2 regions of the Desulfobacca acetoxidans DSM 11109 genome follow, and region 2 is predicted to be linked to the other one. Evidence: riboswitches for the same ligand, from Rfam matches in the RefSeq annotation. Region 2 holds a riboswitch; the other holds the start of a gene.
The links. Region 2 has a riboswitch for cobalamin ahead of DESAC_RS03835 (hypothetical protein). Riboswitches for the same ligand answer to the same signal wherever they lie in the genome.
Positions count from the first base shown of each region.

Region 1 (7,723 bases), 1.2 Mb from region 2:
TGGCTTGTAAACCTAAAGAGATCTCACTCACTTCATCCAGAAATAAGGTTCCCCCGTGCGCGGCTTCCAACCGCCCTTCCCGGTCCCGAGTGGCGCCAGTAAAAGCCCCTTTTACATGACCAAACAACTCACTGGCCAGGAGCTCCTCGGAAAGGGTAGGACAACTGACCAGCACAAAGGGACCTCCGGCGCGCCGGCTTTGGGTGTGCAGCCAGCGGGCGATAACTCCTTTGCCGGTGCCGTTCTCGCCCAGAAGCAGCACCGAAATCTCGGTCGGCGCCACCTTCTCCACCAGGTCCAGCGTCGCCTGCATCTTGACGGATGCCGTTGCCAAGATCACCTCCGGGACGGCTTCACGGAGATGCGCCTGGAGCTCTTCCACCTGACGATAGAGATTGAGACGTTCGGCCAGCCCATCTACCACGTGCTTGATCTGAGCCGGTGACAGCGGTTTGGGAAGATAGTCCCTCGCTCCCCGTTTGATGGCTGCCACGGCGGTATCAATGGTGGCGTAGGCGGTAATCATCACTACGGCTAGACGAGGGTTGACTGACAGGAGTTTAGGAAGAAGTTCCAGGCCGCTGATCTCCCTGAGCCGGAGATCCAGAAAGGCAAGATCAAAAGGCTGGCTCTCCAGGGCGGAAAGAGCCGCGCCAGCCGTAGCCACCGTCAAGACCCGGCAGCCCATCCCTTCCAGATAAGCCGCGAGCGCCACGCGGATGTTCTTTTCATCATCGATAACCAGGACTTGAAGCGGGTGAACACTGGGGGGCTTGATCGAATATGACGTATCCATGGATATTCTTTTAATTTTTCGATTCTCCCGGCCAAAATGCGTCTTCCAACCATTTCGACTGGCGGATACAATCCAAAGCGGCCACTTAAAGAGAAAGCGTTGCCGAATACTTTATCATAAAAAAGTGGCCGGTTAAGTCAAGGGTGAAGTAATCTTTCTAATTCCAGGCGATAAGAGTCGTAGACGAGTTGATCTGGTGCAACAATTTATTTAGTTTTTCTTCTCCATGCCGGGAATTACCCTGCTGAACCGCGACCAGAGAGCGCAACGTGTCAAGAGCCTTTCCTGCGGCCAAGGTCTGCCGGGCCTGTTCCACCGCAGCAGGCCAGGATGGAGCCAGATTCAACAGATAGAGCACTGCGGCGGCGTTGGCGGCCAGAAAGTCGGCGGCGGCACCATTGGTTCCGGCGCTTAACACCTTGAGGAGAGCCAGGGCATTCTGGTAAGTATCACCTTGGGCAGCAATTTTTTCATAAGGATATCGCCGCAGACCCAGGTCTTCGGGTTCGAGGACATATTCGGTTATTTGATCATGGCGCAGCTCTACTACCAGCGTAGGACCGCAGACCGAGACTTCATCCATCCCCTGATCCGGCTCATGCTGATCGCTCTGGCCGTAGAGGCCCAAGGCCCCCGCTAAGCCGATCTCCCGGCAGATATTGACCAATTGACGCGCCAAATCAGCGCTATAGGCCCCGATCACCAGGTAGCGGGTAGGGCGGCAGGGTAGGAGGAGCGGACAGGCCAGATTGAAGATGGTCCGAAAACGCATCACCGCGATCAAACGTCCCCATCCGGAGCGCAGGAACCTTTCGCCGGGGATGTAACAGAGGCGGTGGGCTGTCAGGGCTTGGGCCGCCTGAGACAAAGGGGCCTTGAGGTCGACTCCGAAGGTCTCAAAGATATCGGAGGCGCCGCTGACACCGGTGGCGGCCCGGGCCCCCTTTTTGGCCACATAGGCTCCGGCCGCCGCCGCCAGGATGGCGGCGCCGCTGGAGGCATTGAGGGTCTTGAGATAATCCGAGCCGGTGCCAACGATATCGGCGCAGGGACCTGGGAGGGGAGGATCGATGGTTTCCACGTCATAATCCATCTGGGCCTCCCAGGCACCGGCAATTTCGTCCAGGGTAGGAGATTTTGCCATGTGCGCCGCCAGAAAAGCTCCCTGTTGCAGGTCTGGCTGCTCGGCCAGGAGAATCTGGCGGTAAAGCTCTTTGGTCTCTTCCCGGCTCAGGTGTTGGCCCTGGGCCAGCTCGGTAATGGCCCGGCCAAAGCGGCGTAGCTCTAATTCATCATAATTCTTGGGATTATTCATAAAATAACTCCGAGTCAGGTACATTCGATGACCACTTTTAGCCCCCGGCGGCTCTGCACGAGCTCGAACCCCTCCTCCACCCGGTTTAGAGGAAGGCGGTGGGTAATCAGACGATCAACGCGGATGCGTCCCTTGGCCATGAGTTCCAGGGCCAGGGCGTTCTGCCGGGAGGTGCAGCCGTAGGCGCCTACCAGAGAAGCTTCCAGATAATGCAACCGGTTGAGGTTTACCGGATGAGTTTCTACCTCCTTGGGCAGACCCGAGTAAAGACACAGACGGCCTCGTTTCGCCAGTACCGCCAAACCCCAGTCAAAAGCCTCCAAAGAGCCACAGGCTGGAATCACCACCTCCACTCCCTTGCCGGCCGTGGTCTCCAAAATGGCGGTTACCGGATCTTCCTGGAAAATGTCCAACAATAGATCGGCCCCGGCTTGGACTGCATCCTGCAAGCGTCCGGGATCATTTTCTACCAGGATTATCCGGGAAGCTCCCCGCAACCGCGCCACCTGGACCTGCAGCCAGCCCTGGGGACCGGCCCCCCAAATGGCAACCTGGTCCCCCATGCCAACCCTGGCCAGTTCCTGGGCGTTCAGGCAGCAGGCCAAGGGCTCGGCCAGGGCGGCAAGGTCAAAGGCTAGAGCGTCAGGCAGGTGCGATACCGCCCCCTGGTGCACACCGGCGGCGGGAACGGCGACGAACTCGGCCAAACCGCCGTCGTGGTGAAAACCGATAATCTGCATAGCCTGGCACATGTTCGGAGCGCCCTGTAGACACCAGCGGCAGCGGCCACAGGGCAATCCCGGAGCCACCTGCACCCGGTCACCCACCTGAAAGTCAGATAAATCATCGGAAACGGCGGCAATTTCTCCGGCGAGCTCATGCCCCAGGATGCGAGGCAACAGCAGGTCACGATGTCCCCGCTGCCACATCTTGACGTCGGTGGCGCAGAGCGAGCAGGCGCGCACTTGTATGAGGAGACCGCCGCTCGGGCAGAGAGGGCGAGAGACCTCGGTGATCGCTAAATCTTTGGGTCCCCGGAGGACCGCTGCTAACATCTGATCAGCCATTTTTCCACCTGTAGCGTTTGCCAAATCTTTTCCTATTTTATTGTCTTGACTTAGCGGTTACCCGCCCATCATGAGTAATGACTTCCCGGTAGCACCGGCTTTCCAGCCTGTGCTGCGAACAATTGCTAACTACGGCGGTACGGCGCTACGGCACTGCAGTACCGGCAGGCCCATCGGTAGGGGCGAATCTTGTATTCGCCTTATGCAACTTAGACCGGTTGGGCACCATAAAAAAAGCCCCTGGCGCGTCTGGCCAGGGGCGGTTGTTGCCATAAACCTGCCCTGAGGATCGACCTGCTCGTCTTCTGGCTTCCGGATCAACCTCCCCCGGCCCTTCCCGCCTGAGTGGGCTCAGACAGTGGTTCTGCCGGTTTTGTCCCCGGTTACAGCGGCGGGACCGCCCCGGATTCACACCGGGTTCCGTAGTTGGCGGCAGCCAACCCGCAGATCAACTCTACTGTTATGATACCTTATTATCACGACATCTGTCCTCCGTCAAGTCTGGTTTAATAAGGCTGAACAATAAAATTTATTGACGCAGAGAGGTCATTCCATTACATTTATAGTTCAAAAAAATGCTATCCAATAACCCGCATATAAACCACCCCCACTTAGGGGAGCAATACGCCCTTCTCACCGATCTCTATGAGCTGACCATGGCAGCCAGCTATCTGGAGGAGGAAATGCATGAGGAGGCGACTTTTAGCCTCTTCATCCGCAAGTATCCCCCGGATCGGGGCTATTTTGTGGCCGCCGGGTTGGAGGAGGCGCTTAATTATCTGGCAACCCTGCGCTTTGGCGAAGACGATCTGGCCTATCTGGATTCAACCCGCCTGTTTAAAATCGCCTTTCTGGATTACTTAAAAACGGTGCGATTTACCGGGGAGGTCTGGGCCCTGCCGGAAGGGAGCATCTTTTTCAAGGATGAACCGATCCTGGAGGTAACCGGGCCTATTATCGAAGCGCAGTTAGTCGAGTCCTTTCTCATCAACGCCATCAATCTGCAAACTATGATCGCCACCAAGGCGGCCCGCTCTACGGTAGCGGCCGGGGGGCGGCGGCTGGTGGATTTTTCCCTGCGCCGCACGCAAGGAACGGATGCGGGGCTCAAAGTTGCCCGGGCCAGCTACCTGGGCGGCTTTGTCGGGACGAGCAATGTCCTGGCCGGCAAGCTCTACGGTCTGCCTATCTTCGGTACCATGGCTCACTCCTATGTGACCAGTTTCAAAAGCGAGATTGAGTCTTTTCGGGCTTTTGCGCGGGCCTTTCCCCACAACACGGTGCTGCTGATCGACACCTACGACACCATCGCCGGGGCCAAGAAGGCCATTCAGGTAGGCCTGGAAATGGCGGCCCGGGGCGAGAGACTGCGCGGGGTACGGTTGGACAGCGGCGATATGGCGGCTTTGAGCATTGAGGTCCGCCGCCTGCTGAACGAGGCCGGCCTCGACTACGTTACCATCTTTGCCAGCGGCGGCTTCGATGAATTCAAGATCACCCGTACCCTGGAAGCTGGCGGGGTTATCGACGCCTACGGTGTCGGTACCAAGATGGGGGTTGCCGCAGACGCCCCTTATTTTGATATTGCCTACAAGCTGGTGAAATATGGCGATAAACCGGTGATGAAACTGTCTACCGGCAAAGTCACCTACGTTGATAAAAAACAGCTCTTCCGTTTTTATGAGCACCAAGGGCAGATGGCAGAGGACGTCATCGGACTGCGGGAAGAATCTTTTTCCCAAGCCAAGCCGCTGTTGCAGCCGGTGATGACCCAGGGACGGCCGCTGGCACCCCTGCCGCCGCTGAGCGCCTCTCGGGAATTATTTTTACGTGAATTTGAGCAGTTGCCGACACAGTACAAAATCCTTCAAGATCCACCTAACTATCCGGTGCGGATCAGCGCCGGACTACAACATTTACAGGAGCGGGTGGAGGATAACATCCGTCGGCAGGAATTAGGGGTGAGGGAATAGGGAAGAGGAGATATCTGAAGTTGGTTTGGATTCCTTCATATTCCTAGTTGAAACTTGAAACTCGAAACTTCATATGGGTCTAACCGAAACATTACTACACTATATCACGGAGCTCATCTCTTTTTTGGGTTATACCGGCGTCTTTGTCCTGATGGCCCTCGAGAGCATGATCGCTCCGGTTCCCAGCGAAATGGTCATGCCATTCGCCGGATTTTTGATTTACACCGGCGAATTTACCCTGTTAGGGGTGATGGCGGCAAGCACTCTGGGATCTATCATAGGTTCGCTGGCGTCGTATTGGATGGGACGCAAAGGCGAGATTGTGGTTCTGCGTTTTGGCCGTTATCTCATGCTGAATCCGCACCACCTGGAATGGACCGAGGCATTTTTCCGCCGCTACGGCAGCCGGACCATTTTCATCTCCCGTTTCATTCCCATCGTCCGCCACCTGATCTCTATCCCGGCGGGTTTGGGGAAGATGAACCTAACGCCATTTCTGGTTTACACTACCATTGGGGCCGCCATCTGGAATATGTTTCTGGCCTATCTGGGGTTGAAATTAAAGGAACATTGGGAGATCATTCATCATTATTCTCACACCCTGGACATTGTCGTAGTGGCGGCGGGCGTCGTTGGGGCGGCGGCCTATGTCTTCTGGTGGCGACGGCGGGTCAAGAACCGCAAAGCGATTGAACCCAACCCGATGGCCCAATAATGGGAGCGGGATAGGTATCGCTTTCCGGTATCGCGGCCCTGGGAGTAAGACCCCTCCAGCCGTTCAGTGAAGGGGAATCGATTTTTAATCGGACCGGCGCTGGCATCTTTTAGAGGCTGGCAGTCCTATCAGTCTTTTTCCCTTTCATCGAAGCGTTCATCAAAGACCTTCATGGCGCAGAATCGGCCGCACATAGTACATTGATCATCCTTGGCGCGGCTGGACAGACGATATTGCCTGGCTTTGTCGGGATTGACTGAGAGGCCGATCTGGGTTTCCCAATCCAGGGCGCGGCGGGCTTGGGAGATTTTCAGGTCCCAGTCTGCGGCGCCGGGCAGCCCCCGGGCAATATCGGCAGCGTGAGCGGCAATCCGGGAGGCGATGACGCCGTCGATGACGTCCTGAACCTCGGGCAGTTTGAGGTGTTCAGCGGGGGTGACATAGCAGAGAAAGGCAGCCCCCAGGCTGGCGGCCAAAGTTCCGCCAATAGCTCCGGCGATGTGGTCATATCCGGCAGCAACATCGGTGACCAGCGGTCCCAGGACATAGAAGGGGGCGCCATGGCAGTACTTCTGCTGCAGGCGGATGTTTTTTTTGATAAGGTGTAAGGGGACGTGTCCGGGACCTTCGATGATCACCTGGACTCCGGCGGCCCAAGCCCGCTGGGTCAACTGACCCAACACTCTCAACTCGTGGAACTGGGCCCTGTCGTTGGCGTCGGCCAGACATCCGGGCCGCAAGCCGTCCCCCAGACTGAGGGTGACGTCATAGGTGCGGGCGATGTCCAGAAGTTCATCAAACCGCTCGAAGAGCGGGTTTTCCCGGCCGAACCGGCGCATCCAGGCGACCAGGAAGGCGCCGCCGCGGGAGACTACGCCAGTAACCCGATTTTTCAGCAATGGCAGGGCCTTGCGGGTGACGCCACAATGAACTGTAACAAAATCAACCCCCTGCTGGGCCTGAAGTCGGACGGCCTCGAGAAGGTGGTCGGCGGTAATATCGTCCAGTCGTTTGGCCTCGGCCATGACCTGGTATACCGGCACCGTGCCGAAAGGCAACGGGCACTCGCTTAACAGGGTCGTGCGGATAGCATTCAGGTCGCCGCCGGTGGACAGGTCCATCACTGTATGGGCGCCGTAACGGATGGCGGCGGCCAGTTTTTCTCTCTCTTTGGCCAGACTGATGTCGTGGGGCGAGGCGCCGAGGTTGGCATTGATCTTCACCCGGACGCCGGTGCCGATGGCAATGGGGTCCAGATTGTGGTGGCCCACATTAGCCGGAATGGCGAGGGTTCCTTGGGCCAAGCCGGTTCGGATGAATTCCGGCGGCATTCCCTCTTTCTGAGCTGCGGCTATCATTGCCGGCGTCAAATGGCCGGCCAGGGCTGTTTCCCTTTGGGTCATATCATCTCCGAATAATCAATTTCTTAAGTTTTCTAGGGACCCGCGATTTTATTGCGGAGCGTTTTTATTCCTTCCTGAAAACTTAATATTGTTTATATTTTATCAGATGCTAAGGCAAAAAAAAAGCACCTAGGCGATTCCTAGAACCAACGATGAGCGGTGGGAGCGGGTGGTGAGCAGTTGCCCCAGTTCTGCGTTCATGCTTCGTTGTGTTCCTCAACTTATGGAGACTTTTGCCAAATAGCTTTTTAGTCATCCTGAACGAAGTACAGGATCTTAAGTCTATAAAACCATTAGATTCTTCGCTGCACTCAGAATGACCATAACCCCATAACCAGAGTTTTGCAAGAATCTCATATGGATATGATAATCTCTTCTCAAAATTCGGAACTCGGAACTTCCGGGTAGCAGGTTTTTCTCTGTAAGGAGAGAGATATTGTTTTTCTTAGAGAAA
Region 1 is NC_015388.1:2,975,077-2,982,799, reverse strand. Features, by position in the region: gene DESAC_RS13445 (sigma-54-dependent transcriptional regulator) at 1-796, opposite strand, end outside; gene trpD (anthranilate phosphoribosyltransferase) at 954-2,111, opposite strand; gene DESAC_RS13435 (zinc-dependent dehydrogenase) at 2,126-3,178, opposite strand; cobalamin riboswitch at 3,457-3,642, opposite strand; gene DESAC_RS13430 (nicotinate phosphoribosyltransferase) at 3,754-5,151, shown strand; gene DESAC_RS13425 (DedA family protein) at 5,225-5,866, shown strand; gene thiC (phosphomethylpyrimidine synthase ThiC) at 5,995-7,269, opposite strand; gene DESAC_RS13415 (DnaJ family domain-containing protein) at 7,706-7,723, shown strand, end outside.
Region 1: linked by a shared signal. The riboswitch ahead of DESAC_RS13435 (zinc-dependent dehydrogenase) and the one ahead of DESAC_RS03835 (hypothetical protein) in region 2 are both predicted to bind cobalamin.

Region 2 (7,723 bases):
TTCGTTGGCCTCTCGGTGGCGGATGTCATCGACCTTTATGCCGGTTCGGCGGGAGGGACCGGCTATGATCTCGCTGCATCGGGCTTTGAGTGGATTCGATACATCAAGGTCGAATCCTCCAGCAGCACCAAGCTGGCCGAAATCGACGGATTTGCCGATGTAGCCCCTGTCCCCGTTCCCGGGGCGGTGTTGCTGCTGGGAAGCGGGCTTTTCCGCCTGTTGGGGCAGCGCCGGAGAAAATAAGCCCATAATTATCGCCAATACCATAGTTTTTCTTAAAGAAATATTCAGGGGCCGGGTCTCCCGACCCTGGTTTGAAAAATGTTGGCAATAACCATAAGAGGTATGAGTAGAGGATCGAAGGAGATGAAAAAGTACTTGAGCATTATCCTGGTCTTGCTGGCCGTGGCCATGGCCGCGGGTCCGGCGCAATCATTCACCTTTAATGATATTGACTTTTGGGTTGGCAGCGGCTCCAATCGGGCGGCGCTGGTGGTCCAATGGTTTGACCCCCGTATGGAAAACGCCCTGGTGTGGGGCTACCGCTGGGACGGCGAGGCCTCGGGAGAAGATATGATGACCGCCATCGCCGGGGCCTGCGATATACGCTCTTCCAATAATGGCGCGGTGGTTTACACCACTACCGGAGCGGACAGCCGGTTAGGGGCCCAGTTGACCACCTGGAGCGGGTTTGGCGGCGACAAGACCCTGTTCGGCATCGGCTACGATCTGGACAATGACGGCGGTTTTGCCTACGTCAACGGCGCCGACGAGACCGGCCATGCCGCCGACGCCGATGATCTCTATTTCGAAGGCTGGTATAACGGTTTCTGGTCTTACTGGGTGGAGGATGACGGCGACAATATCATCGGCAATAACATGACCTTCTCCAATTGGGGCATGTCGGCCCGGACCCTGAGCAACGGCAGCATCGATCTGTGGGGCTGGGACGATGATCTGGACAGTTTTTTCGGCGGCGGCGACGGTATAGGCCAGCCCGTGGGGCCTTACGCCGCGGCGACGGCGCCAGTCCCGATTCCCGGCGCGGTGCTGCTGCTAAGCACCGGCCTGCTGCGTCTGGCGGGAATGAGAAGACGCCGGGAGTGGGTGGCCGGTCAGTGACTATATTTTCCCGGATAAGCCCGAATCATTAGCACCTCTTCCTAACCCTTGCCCCTCTTGGGTTAACCCTCACCCCCGCGTTTTTATCTCAATGTAGACCTGGTTCCCAAGCTCCGGCTTGGGAACCGAATGAAGACCCCAGCTCTGATTGGTCGCTTTTTATCAGGGTGCAGTTGCGCCTTTCGAGATTTGATGAAACCATCAAAATAGGCGTCCCAAGGAAAAGCAATAATGTCTCAATATTGAGCAATATCAACCGAGCATTCAGGCGGGAATTGCATTAAAAAATAAATAATGTCGTCCTGGCAACCGGAACCGTCTCTCTGTGGTGTTTAACCAATCCGGCTACGCAGGGCGGCACCTCAGAACTGGAGTGGTGGTAAATTATGATTTCCAAACTATTCGGAAGGGAGGTGAGGCCGCAGAACTGTCTCTCAAGTGTTCGCAGGGCGGACACGATGGAAGGGTGAGAATCAAGGAACGATGACCCCATGACTGTCCAAGGGAACTGGGTGTGAATCCCAGGCGGGCGCGCCGCTGTAAGCGGGGACGAAGGCCGCAGAAAAGCCACTGTGGGAACTATCAAACTCTCACGGGAAGGCGCGGCTGGCAGAATGATCCGTGAGCCAGAAAACCTTGCAGTATCATATGGACATGGTCCAATGCAGACCTCGCGGGAAGGGTCCGAGGGCCTTTAGCAGGCGGCACATATTTAGGTTGCGGCAAGCCCCCCGATATCTGCGGAATCGGGTTTTTTTATGGGACAATCCTAAGCCGGGAGTATTCGGTGGAGAAGTTTAAAATGATTTAAAAAAGGCATTACACAGTACAAAAATGTTTAAGCCGTGAAAAAACCACACCTCGGGCGACCGGGGGCCGGAAAGCCGCGGGTCTCAAAGGAGATGGCCGGGTTGCCAGAAGGCAGCCCGGCCTTTTTAATCTGTTGAACGGATAATCACGGGAAGGGTGAAGAATATGCGGAAGTTCCTCGTACTATTATTTTTTTTGATGCTTAGCGTCACCGCTCAAGCCGACCCGTACTATTTTAATGGTGTCTGGGTGGATGTTGAGGCTTGGTGTGGTACCGGGGCCAACGAAAGCATCCTGGTGGTGGACTGGAACCGCCTCGACAACGGCGAGGCCACCATCTCCGAGTCCCATGCCTTCGGATACCGCTGGGACGGCGGCGCTTACGAATCAGATATGCTCAACGCCTTGAACGATGCCGGCATCCTGGCGGTCACCACCAGTTACGGCGGGGCCTTTTTGGATAACATCGGCTACGATGACGTCGACGACAATGAAGTCCACATGCACATTGAAGAAGGCAGTTGGAACCTGGCCAGCACCAGCGATCCCTATGCCGAATGGGGCACTTGGGGTAACTCCGAGTGGGATTTCAATACAAGCGGATTAACCAGCGAGCTTCTTGCCAACGGGCAGTTCGAAGGGATCAATGCCATTATGTGGTTTGGTTCTTTGCCTCCTTATGCGGATGACCAACTGGATATTCCTTTAACTGCGCCGCCGGTTCCCCTTCCCGGCGCCGTCTTGTTGCTGGGCAGCGGACTATTTAGAATGATGGCGCTTCGCAAAAAATCAAAGGTAAAAAAATAAAGGGAACTATGATGAAAAAAGGATGGCTTATCCTATTGTTGTTAACGGTGTTTCTTGTCTTTACCTCACAGGCGTTTGCCTTGACCTATCTTCCCGAAGACGCGGCCCGGGGCGGGATGTGGGCCAATGTTTTGGTAGATGCCGGGGCTGAGTATAAGAATGCTGATGGCAGTTTTAAAACTGGCGGCGGATGGAGCGACGCACACAATCTTCTCGGACCCATTCCCACAAATCAGGATCCTTATTCCCCAAAACATACCAGCATTGTAACCATGAACAACAAGGCGGCTAGCTGGGTCCAGCTCGGGTTTGCCGATACATTCGGCAATCTGTTGCGGGTCAACAACGATCCGACCAACCCGGAAGGCTATGATGCCATCGTCTGGGGAAATGCGTTTTATTCCAGCGGCAGTCCTAATACGTGGAATGAACCGGGAACCATTTACCTGAGTCAGGACGGTTCGACTTGGTGGAAGCTTCCCTGGGACACCGAATCGGGAGCCACCGGGAAGACACAGACCTTCGACTATACCCCAGGTGAAGGCGACGGTCTGGTTTCCCCCGGCGCTCCTTGGGAAAACTTTGTTAAAACCGGATCGACGTGGACGCACACGGAAACGGGGTTGGCCGGAGGTGATGCCTTTGATATGTCCACGGCCTATTACGTGGGTAATTGGACTGACCCCACAGACGACAATCCGGCATTAGTAGGGTTGGATTGGTTTCAGTACATCCTCCTGACGGGAGAAGGGACTGGGGGGCCCGATCCGGATTCGGTGTACGTCTTTTCCAGCTCGCCGGTTCCCCTTCCCGGCGCCGTCTTGTTGTTGGGCAGCGGTTTGGCGCGCTTTATTGTCATCTTTAGGAGAAAGCAACTTCCACATTTAAGGAACTAATAGAATGGAAAACCGAATATGAAAAAAAACCTGAGCATTATTCTGATTTTGTGGATCGTCGCCCTGGCCGCGGGGACGGCCCAGGCATTCACCTTTAACGATGTCAACATCTGGGCCGGCAGCGGCTCTAATAGTGCCGGTCTGGTCATACACTGGTCGGCGCCGGAAGTTTACAACAATACCTCGATGCCCGCGCCCATTGCGGACATCTCCGTTGCTTGGGGCTATAAGTTTGACGGCACGGCCAACGCCGAAACCATGATGGTGGCCTTGGCGGCGGCGGACCCGCGGCTCTACCTGCTTGCCGGCGGTCAGCCAGGTCTGGGCATGGCCATACTCGGCATCGGCTACGACCTTAACAACAACGGCGTGTTTGGCCTGAGCGACGGCTCCACGACTTACACGGCCGCCGATTTCGCCAACGGCATCCTTGCCGATCAGCCTTACGGTGACGCGGACACCTTGCTGCCCACGGACCCCGGCGACCTGTACTGGGGTGGGTGGTATGGACCCAACTGGGAGCTGTGGCACGAGCAGGGCGGCAACGGCGGTTTTACCAGCGCCCCAGACCGTGGCAGCGACCTTTATTGGACGGGCTCTTTTTTCAGCGGTTCTCATGGCGAGTGGGATTTCTCCGGGTTGGGCATTACAAGCCTTAGCCTGGAAGATGGCTCGTGGGTCGGTTGGTCAGTGGCGGCAGGCGGTTTGGACATGGGGGATCCCATGGGGGAAGGCACACTTGCATGGATGAACCACAAGCAGGCGCCGGGCGAGCCTTTGGCGGCGCCGGTTCCCATCACCGGGGCCGTCTGGCTGCTGGGGAGCGGTTTGCTGCGCTTGATCGGGATTTGTCGCAGATGTGCCAGTTGATTTGAAAACAAAGGAATTTTCCAATCATTGAAAGGAGCTTCGAAGATAATGAAATTAGGCCGAATCATTCTCATCGGATTGGCGCTGTTCCTGATGTCAGGCCCAGCTTGGGCCAGCCCTTATGCAACGACCCTGGTGGATTCCGGCGGCACTTTTGGGCCGAGCCCATACAACGATCCTGCATCCGTCTTGGGCGCGCCGGCCACGGATTTTTACGATCCCTGGGGCTCCTGGTCGGGGGGGGACAACTATCGCAAGGTCAAGCTGGTGGAGCCGGCTTACAACTACGCCCCCGATCAAACCACCAAGCTGATCACCACCTTGAGAAATCCGAGTTACATCGTTGTGGGCTTTGATCATCAGGTCATAAACGACCAAAACAACCCTTACGGCATCGACTTCCTGGTTTTTGGCAATGCATTTTACGTGGGCAGCGGTTTTGTCAACGACGAAACGAACATGGCTACTTACATGCTGGTCGGCGGCGCTTTTACTGAAAACGTGCTGGTCTCGGTCAGCCAGGGGCCGGCCTACGAGGGTCAGCCCCAGAATGAATGGACTTGGTATACTTATTCCAACGGCCCTTACGGGGACAACGCCTTCCCCACCCAAGCCTACGAATGGGACCAGGCCAAATACGACGCTACCGGCAATGGCTGGACCGATGATCTGATGGATTTCACCAAACCGGTCAATCCCGCCTACTACGACACCCTGATGGCCGGCGGGCTCTCCGGGGCCGCGGGCATTGCCCTGTACGAAGGCTCTGGTGGTGGAACAGGTTTTGATCTGGACGTCTTTGGCCTTGACTGGATCCAATATATCAAGGTCGAAGGTACCGCCGATTTTAAAGAAGGCGAAATCGACGCCTTTGCAGACGTGGCGCCGGTGCCAGTGCCCGGCGCGGTGTTGCTGCTGGGAGGCGGCTTGTTGAGGTTGATGGCTTGGCGGCGGCGGACTAACTGATTTTGGCAGGGATAATAGCGGGAGATAGATTATTCTGTCTTCCGCCCTAACGATGAAGAAAGGAGGAAGCAATACCAAAAATGGAATATCGCAGCGGAATGGTCTTCCACCTTACATATACTCTTTCTCAAAAGCTATTTCGCATCAATAACTCGCCCAGAAATGGCGGGCACGGCCCGCCCTATATGATTTATCGCAGGAAGGCATAGGATAGGGCGGGCCGTGCCCGCCGTCTTCAAAGGCATAAACACGAAGAAATTTTCGAAAACTGCTAAAAATATAAATAGAAAGGAGGATGCCGTGCTAAGAAAAGGATGCCGCAATTTTTGGATATTGCTCTGGACCGTGATGCTTTGTTTCGGTATCACGGCGGCCGTGGTCGCGGATGATTTCAGCGACTACAAGACAGCGGCCGGAAAGACGGGGGTGGTGAATCTGCCCACGGTGGAGGGAGGCTGGTTCACGGCGGTGGACTACTTCCCCACCGAAGCCACGGCCATGATTGACGGCAAATTTCAAGCCCAGGGCCGCATGATCGCAGCCAACAACGACAAGATCTACCTGCAGCGCACCTACGGTTCCAACCAGTGGGACGTGGTGGCTACAGTGCCCCCCGGCCCGATGGATCCGAGCTTTATCCACGTCTCTCCCGACGGTAGCAAGATCGCTCTGGGAATCGGCTACGGCGCGCCTCTGGTGATCATTCCCACCAGCGCGCTCAGCGTGAGTAACCCGCAGTCGGTATTTAACACCGGACGGGTGTTCACCGAGATTAACTATTATGACGGGGCCTGGGTTGATAATCGCTATTTCGTGGTCAACGGCGGCCAGTGGCCCACCGGCTGCGAACCGCCTTATTACAACAATCCGAATTGCTCGTTCCAGAGCGGCGTGGGGGCCGTGGATACGGAGGTTGAGGATCCTGCAACTCATGTGGGCGTGCCGCTGGTATTGGGCATTCCAGGGGCCTCCGCAGACGTGCACGTGGACAAAAACGGCAACCTGCTCACCGGCCTGGGATGGGCCACGTACCCCACCAACCGGACGGGCGAACTCAAGGTTTGGGGTCCGGGTGAATGGGATCCGGCCGCCGGTTCCGAACTGGATTACGGGACCAACACCAAGGTGGTGGCCAATAACATCCTCAGCGTAGCCTATCTGGGTGAAGACGCGGAGGGAAACCTGCACGTGGGTGGCGGCGATGCCTTCGGCGTCGGTGGAGTGAATGAAAACGGCTATGCCGCCCTCATCAAACATGGCATTGTCAACGACATCGCCGCCGGGACGCGCACTACCCCGGTGACCGACGGCGACAAGGCCGACAACGCCGAGTACAAGTTCTTTGCGCCGGACCCCTGCCAGGACGATTCGGCCACCGGCATCCTGGCCGGCAACTGGGGCAAAGGGCTGGCAGTGATGTGGAACCCGACCTATTACGAGACCCAAAGCAGTTGCTACGGTGGCGCCGGGTCGGCCTCCGACTACTGGCTTCCCGGAGTGACCCCCAGGTTAACCATTTACTATCCCGGCAGCGCTCCTGACACAGATGGCGACGGCATCCCCGACGCCGCCGACAACGCCTACCTGACCCCGAATGCGGGCCAGCAGGACACGGACGGGGACGGCTACGGCAATGCCGCGGATGCGGACCTCAACAATGACAATGCCGTAAATCAAAGCGACTTTCTCCAGTTCAGGCAAACGTTCAACACCGCTGACCCAGATGCAGATATGAACAGCAGCGGGGAAGTAAATCAGCAAGACTATCTCATGTTCCGTCAACGATACAACAGCAGTACACCGTATTATTGATATTAAGAAATTAGGAGACAATTATGAAACCCCTAAGATTTCTCTTGTTGTCTATGTTAATTTCTCTTTTCACCTTGACACCGGCCTTAGCTTCTTACTGGTCATTAACCCCAGACGGCCAGATTGACACGGAAATAGGTGATGAAATCGCCTTTACTCTGACTTTCCACTCCACTGAAAATATTCCGCTTATGATTAGCTGGCAACTCGATTTTCAGGTTGACGCTACGGAATTAGAACCTGCTACGCTGGCCAGTGGGAAATATAAAGTATACTATAATACCTTTGACGCCGGCTTTGGTCCCCTAAACATCAAAAATGGCTACTTCAAAGATGGCATTTATGATCTTTCCGCTGGAAGTTTGTTTGATGTATTGAACATAACTGCGGGAAACTCATACGACTTCGCAACTTTCTATATGAAAGTTATTGCCGACAAT
Region 2 is NC_015388.1:905,046-912,768, forward strand. Features, by position in the region: gene DESAC_RS03825 (hypothetical protein) at 1-243, shown strand, start outside; gene DESAC_RS03830 (hypothetical protein) at 367-1,122, shown strand; cobalamin riboswitch at 1,625-1,759, shown strand; cyclic di-GMP riboswitch class I at 1,966-2,041, shown strand; gene DESAC_RS03835 (hypothetical protein) at 2,098-2,739, shown strand; gene DESAC_RS03840 (hypothetical protein) at 2,748-3,635, shown strand; gene DESAC_RS16375 (hypothetical protein) at 3,654-4,505, shown strand; gene DESAC_RS03850 (hypothetical protein) at 4,554-5,471, shown strand; gene DESAC_RS03855 (dockerin type I domain-containing protein) at 5,694-7,283, shown strand; gene DESAC_RS03860 (hypothetical protein) at 7,307-7,723, shown strand, end outside.